2 regions of the Limnohabitans curvus genome follow, and region 2 is predicted to be linked to the other one. Evidence: predicted binding sites of a transcription regulator. Region 2 holds the regulator's gene; the other holds the start of a gene.
What was found. The regulator HrcA, encoded in region 2, represses chaperone genes, less so after heat shock. The targets are predictions, from matches to a motif close to TTAGCACTCNNNNNNNNNGAGTGCTAA.

Region 1 (3,417 bases), 1.1 Mb from region 2:
TTCATAAATATCCTTCAATTTCAATATTTGGCAATGCGCCAGAGTTCAAAAAAACTGCCTGTTAAGAACAAACAGGTAAATTAAATATTAATTATTTAGATTTACAAATACGATTGTAAAACTTATTTGTAACCATTTTGTTAACAAATGATAGGTATACATCCATGGCCTGACATGCCAAACGGGCATTGTTCCAAGGGGCTTGCAAGAATTAGGGGTTAACCCTATACTTCGCCCTTACTTCAGTCTGACAAAGACATTTAAGGATTTCCATGACCACGTTCGTCAACATCAGCTACACCACCAGCCACCCCGGCGTCACCCGCTTTGAGCGCGCCTACGCATCAGCTAAAAACGTTGTTCAACGTCTCCAGCAAGAAAGCACTTACGCCGCGGTGTTGTTGATGTTTGGCGCCTTGAGCCTCATCGCTTCGATCTATGACATCGTTGACGCGTCGCAAGAAGGCCAAGAGCTGGGCGCTTGGGTCGTGCTGTGGGCCGCCATCTTGATGTGTTTGGTGGTCTTCGGTAAATACTGCAAACGCCAAGTTGTGGCTTGGCTCAAAGCCGACCGCGAAGCCCGCATGTGGGACAGCGCCTTGACCGATTACCGCGTCATGGCTGACCTTCGCTGCGCGCAAAGTCGCAGCGAATAAAAAAAGCGCCCCTCGGGGCGCTTTTTCAATTGGGCGGATGCATCAGTCCGAATAGACCTTTTTGACCGCAGCGCCCGTGTCGTGCGTTTGTAGGTAGTCGGCAAGGCGCTCGAAAGTAGCGGTCACGGGCAGACCGCGGTGGTCCGACAGCGACACCTCCGCATCCAACATGGCCCCCAGCATGAGCTTGAATGGGTTCACATGCACAGGCTGCGCGACGAAATGGGCTTTTTCGTACGCTTTGATCGCCTGAATGTCACTGGTTTGGTAGATCGCCGCATTCAGCACATCCAACACAAACTCCGTGCAGTTTTGTCGCCCCAGGGTGTAGGGGTTGGCAATGACCGAATAGTCGCGCTGATGCAACTGCTGGTAAGTCGGCGAGGCAATCACCTTGAGTAATTTGTCTTGCAACACGGGCGAAGGAATGATCAAGCCAGACTCCAGCGTGACCACGCCTTTGAAAAACTCAACAGGTACATCTTGCACGAGGGCACTCACATCGGGGTGGTCGTCGAGCTGGTACAAGTTTTGGATGACATAGCCCACCGACTTCTCACCACGGACGGCAAACGCCACATGCGTGAAGTGCATGCCTTCTGGCAGCTCAGAAGCCAGTCGCCCCATTCTGGCAATGATGGCGACGCGCGCCCCCGTGTCAGCCAGCGTGCGCTCAACCTTTTGCGCAAACGCGCGAATTTGCTCTGGGTTGAAGTGCGCGACCTGGGACGGCGCTGAACTGCTGACGCTGAACCCTTGTGCCATGGCAGACACAGACAACAGCAATGCGCAGCAAATCGAAAGGGTGATGCGTGTGAATTTCATCCATGACCTCGTCGCAAGAGCATATCGGGCCTAGCGTACAAAGCAACAAATTCAACACGGTTAACTACAAATGCTTCATCGACAACTCAAAACAGCGCGTCTTATGCGCGGCTGACCTCTTGAAATTCATCAAGATGGCCTAAAATTAGCACTCAATGGCGGGGAGTGCTAACAGCGCCCCGCCAGTGGCTTTATCGGCGTCCAGACAGTCTGGGCGCTTTGCTTTCAAACCCTTAGTTCCTATTTGGAGATGCAATGAAACTTCGTCCTCTCGGCGACCGCGTGATCGTTAAACGTATCGAAAGCGAAACAAAAACCGCCTCTGGCATCGTGATTCCTGATTCAGCTGCTGAAAAGCCTGATCAAGGTGAAGTTTTGGCCGTTGGCCCAGGCAAAACCAACGACAAAGGCGAGACCAAAGCGTTGACCGTGAAAGTCGGCGACCGCGTGTTGTTCGGCAAATACAGCGGCCAAACCGTCAAAGTGGCTGGTGACGAACTGTTGGTCATGAAAGAAGAAGACCTGTTCGCTGTCGTCGAATAAGTGGAATAACTTGCGGGACAGACCGAACAACGCGCGAAGCGCCTGTTCGCTCTGTCCTCAACTGATTAATTGAATTTAGGAGTTTAAAAATGGCAGCAAAAGACGTAATTTTCGGCGGCGAAGCCCGCGCACGCATGGTTGAAGGCGTGAACATTTTGGCCAACGCGGTCAAAGTGACTTTGGGCCCTAAAGGCCGCAACGTGGTGTTGGAGCGCTCGTTCGGCGCCCCTACCGTGACCAAAGACGGCGTGTCTGTGGCCAAGGAAATCGAACTCAAAGACAAGCTGCAAAACATGGGCGCGCAGATGGTCAAGGAAGTCGCTTCCAAGACGTCTGACAACGCTGGCGACGGCACCACAACTGCTACCGTGTTGGCTCAAGCCATCGTGCGCGAAGGCATGAAGTACGTGGCCGCAGGCATGAACCCCATGGACCTGAAGCGCGGCATCGACAAGGCTGTTGCAGCTTTGATCGAAGAGTTGAAGAAAGCCACCAAGGCCACCACAACGACCAAAGAAATCGCCCAAGTCGGCTCGATCTCTGCCAACAGCGACCACAGCATCGGCGACATCATCGCTAAAGCCATGGACAAAGTGGGCAAAGAAGGCGTGATCACTGTCGAAGACGGCAAGTCTTTGGACAACGAACTCGACATCGTTGAAGGCATGCAATTCGACCGCGGCTACCTGTCGCCTTACTTCATCAACAACCCCGAAAAGCAAGCCGCTTTGCTGGACAACCCCTTCGTGTTGTTGTTCGACAAAAAGATCAGCAACATCCGCGATCTGCTGCCCACACTGGAAGCCGTTGCCAAAGCTGGCCGTCCTTTGCTGATCATTGCCGAAGAAGTCGAAGGCGAAGCCTTGGCCACTTTGGTGGTGAACACCATCCGTGGCATCTTGAAGGTGGTGGCCGTGAAAGCCCCTGGCTTTGGTGACCGTCGCAAAGCCATGTTGGAAGACATCGCCATCTTGACCGGCGGCAAAGTGATCGCTGAAGAAGTTGGCCTGACCCTCGAAAAAGTGACTTTGGCTGACCTCGGCCAAGCCAAGCGCATCGAAGTGGGCAAAGAAAACACCATCATCATCGACGGCGCTGGTGCAGCTGCTGACATCGAAGCCCGCGTCAAACAAGTGCGCGTGCAAATCGAAGAAGCCACGTCTGACTACGACCGCGAGAAGCTGCAAGAGCGCGTGGCCAAGTTGGCTGGCGGTGTGGCCGTGATCAAGGTTGGCGCTGCCACCGAAGTCGAAATGAAAGAAAAGAAAGCCCGCGTTGAAGACGCCCTGCACGCGACACGCGCTGCTGTGGAAGAAGGCATCGTGGCTGGTGGCGGCGTGGCATTGCTGCGTGCACGTCAAACCGCTGGCACCATCAAAGGTGACAACGCTGA
Region 2 (3,417 bases):
CCAAACGGTCACCGGATGTCCACCAAGCGAGATCGGCATAAAGAGCTGCAAAAACGAAAAAGTCCTAGAACATTACTGTTCTAGGACTTCACGTTTGGTGCGGCTGGCAGGAATCGAACCCACGACCCCTTGGTTCGTAGCCAAGTACTCTATCCAGCTGAGCTACAGCCGCTCTGGAAAACCGAAAGTATATCACAGATATTTGGTAGGGCGTCACGGACTTGAACCGTGGACCAAAGGATTATGAGTCCTCTGCTCTAACCAACTGAGCTAACGCCCCAACCGAAGCGACAGATTGTAGGGGCTATGCAAACTATCATTCTTCAAATGAAACTCTCTCCTAGAGCTCTCGGGCTCACCGCAGCGGTGGTGACGGTGTTGATTTGGTCATCGTTCATCGTCGTGGCGCGCGCCTCTGCTGCGCATCACCTGCTTCCCCTCGACATTGGTTTTCTGCGCATCATCGGCGCGGGATGCGTGCTGCTCCCTTGGGGCTGGTGGCTGATGCGTTCGCAGCGCCATTCGGGTGACCGCGTGGGTTCGCTGATGGGTTTGTCACCACTGCCCTTGCGCATCACGGTCTTGGCTGGGCTTTTCGGCAGCATGCTTTATGCAATGTTGGTTTATTCTGGTTTTTTCTTTGCGCCTGCAGCACACGCTTCTGTACTGATGCCTGGCAGCTTGCCACTGTGGACATCACTCTTGGCCCTCGTGGTGCTACACGATCACATCACCCGCGCACGCGCCATGGGCTTGGCTTGCATTGTGTTGGGCGATATGTTGGTGGGCGGTACAAGTTTGCTCAAAGCATTGGATGGCGGCGAGGTTTGGAAAGGTGATGTGATGTTTATGTCGGCAGCCTTTTGCTGGGCTTGCTACAGCGTGCTGGTACGCCGCCATGCGCTAGAGCCCGTGCGCGCCACCATCGCCATCACGGCTTTTTCTTGCGTGGGCTTTGTGCCGGTTTATGGTTTGGCCGCTTACGCAGGCTGGGTGCCTACACACTTAGACACAGCCCCTGTTTCTGAGATGTTGTTTCAAGCCATATTCCAAGGCGTAGGTTCTGTCGTGATTTCAGGCATCACCTTTAACGTGATGATTCGTCACTATGGCCCCGTGCGCTCCACCATGATCACGGCGCTGGTGCCGGGCTTGTCAGCACTGGGGGCGGTGGTGTTTTTGAATGAACCGATGAGCCTCAACTTGATTGCAGGTCTTGCCCTGGTGACTTGCGGTATTTTGTTTGGCGTACGTTTGCCAAAAACTTAAACGCCCTATTTGTGGCTGAGGGCGTTGCTCACCAACTTGGACGTGATGTCCACAATTTGAATCATCCGGTCGTAAGCCATGCGCGTGGGGCCTATGACGCCCAGCGTACCCACCACGAGGCCGTCTACCTCGTAGGGAGCGCTCACCACCGACAGCTCTTCCATCGGCACGATTTTGCTTTCGCCGCCGATGTAAATACGGACACCTTCGGCCTGAGCGGAGCTATCGAGCAAACGCACCAGCTGTGCTTTTTGTTCAAACAAATCAAAAGCACGGCGCAGGTTGCCCATGTCGCTGGAAAAGTCACTCACCGACAGCAAATTACGTTCGCCACTGACCACCACATTGTCTTGCGCTTGGGTCAAGGCCTCGGTGCTTACCTGCACCGCGGCTTGCATCAAGGTGGCAATTTCGCCCCGCAGTGATTCCACCTCGGCCAAGAGTTTTTCGCGCACCTGCTCAATCGCCATGCCCGCGAAATGGTGGTTCAAATAGTTAGATGCTTCCACCAACTGCGAGGCCGAGTAGTCGGTTTCGGTGAACAGCACGCGGTTCTGCACATCGCCCTCGGGCGACACGATGATGACCAACAAACGCCGGTCCGACAGACGTAAAAACTCAATGTGGCGAAACACCGAGCTGCGGCGCGGCGCAATCACCACCCCCACAAAATGCGACAAATCAGACAGCAGATGTGCGGCATTGGCGATCACTTTTTGCGGCTGATCTGGGGCCAACGTCGGGGTTTGCATGTGGCTGCGCTCAGCGGTGAGCATGGTGTCCACAAACAGGCGATAGCCCAGCGCCGTGGGAATGCGCCCTGCTGAGGTGTGGGGGCTGGCAATGAGGCCCAACTCCTCCAAATCCGACATCACATTGCGGATGGTCGCGGGCGACAACTCGATGCCCGTGGCGCGAGACAACGTGCGCGATCCGACGGGTTGCCCGTCAGCGATGTAGCGCTCTACCAGCGCTTTGAGCAATAACTTGGCGCGATCGTCTAGCATGGTCATCCTGTTGTCGAATTTTAGTGATGTAATTTGCCTATGAAATCGAAGTTTCGTCAGATTGCCTTGCTTGGGAAATACCACTTGAACTCGGGTTCAAGCGCTAACCCATCTTCCCGCAAAACCCTAGAGGAAATTGCGCAGTTCTTGCACACGCTGGGCTGTGAAGTCATCCTAGAGCATGACACAGCAGCCGGCTCGGGCCTGAGTGGCTACACGGTGATGGGCATCGAAGAAATTGGCACATCTTGCGACTTGGCCATTGTGCTGGGTGGCGACGGCACCATGCTGGGCTACGCCCGCCAACTGGCACCACACAACGTACCGCTCATTGGTATCAACCAAGGTCGCTTGGGCTTCATCACTGACATTCCTTTGAATGAAGTCAAAAACACACTGACCGCCATGCTGGGCGGCGGCTATGAGGAAGACCGCCGCGCATTGATGCGCGCCAAGGTATGGCGCGATGGCCATTGCGTGTTCAATGCCTTGGCCCTGAACGACGTGGTGGTCAACCGTGGCGCCACCAGCGGCATGCTGGAAGTACGCGTCGCCATTGATGGCCGGTTTGTGGCGAACCAGCGCGCTGACGGCGTCATCATTGCAACGCCCACAGGCTCTACCGCTTACTCTCTATCCGTCGGCGGCCCGCTGCTGCACCCGTCCTTGCCGGCCTGGGTCATGGCACCGATTGCACCGCACACACTGTCCAACCGCCCCATCGTGCTGTCCGACACCGGCGAGGTGACGATTGACCTGGTGGCTGGCCGTGACGCCAGTGCTAACTTTGACATGCAGTCACTCGCATCACTGCTGATTGGCGACCGCATCACGGTGAAGCGCTCCAACTACCACGCCACCTTTTTGCACCCACGCGGCTGGAGCTATTACGACACCTTGCGTCAAAAACTGCACTGGAACGAGGGTGTGGCATGAGTCTGCAGCACATCGTTTTGCGCGATTTTGTGATCGTGCGCGAGCTGGATCTCGACTTGTCGAGCGGTTTTTCTGCGCTCACCGGCGAGACCGGTGCTGGCAAATCGATTTTGATTGACGCCTTGCAACTGGTGCTGGGCGCACGTGCTGAAAGCAGCGTGGTGCGCGAAGGTGCCGCCCGTGCCGAGATTTGCGCTGAGTTCGA

Region 1: groES (co-chaperone GroES) is a predicted target of HrcA. The motif match lies at 1,627-1,653, and genes of this name have one in related genera.

The regions. Positions count from the first base shown of each region.
Region 1 is NZ_NESP01000001.1:1,755,602-1,759,018, reverse strand. Features, by position in the region: gene B9Z44_RS08850 (porin family protein) at 1-5, opposite strand, end outside; gene B9Z44_RS08845 (hypothetical protein) at 273-656, shown strand; gene B9Z44_RS08840 (DUF2145 domain-containing protein) at 699-1,481, opposite strand; gene groES (co-chaperone GroES) at 1,737-2,024, shown strand; gene groL (chaperonin GroEL) at 2,114-3,417, shown strand, end outside.
Region 2 is NZ_NESP01000001.1:665,220-668,636, forward strand. Features, by position in the region: tRNA gene B9Z44_RS03245 (tRNA-Arg) at 96-172, opposite strand; tRNA gene B9Z44_RS03250 (tRNA-Ile) at 204-280, opposite strand; gene B9Z44_RS03255 (DMT family transporter) at 328-1,269, shown strand; gene hrcA (heat-inducible transcriptional repressor HrcA) at 1,275-2,276, opposite strand; gene B9Z44_RS03265 (NAD kinase) at 2,316-3,212, shown strand; gene recN (DNA repair protein RecN) at 3,209-3,417, shown strand, end outside.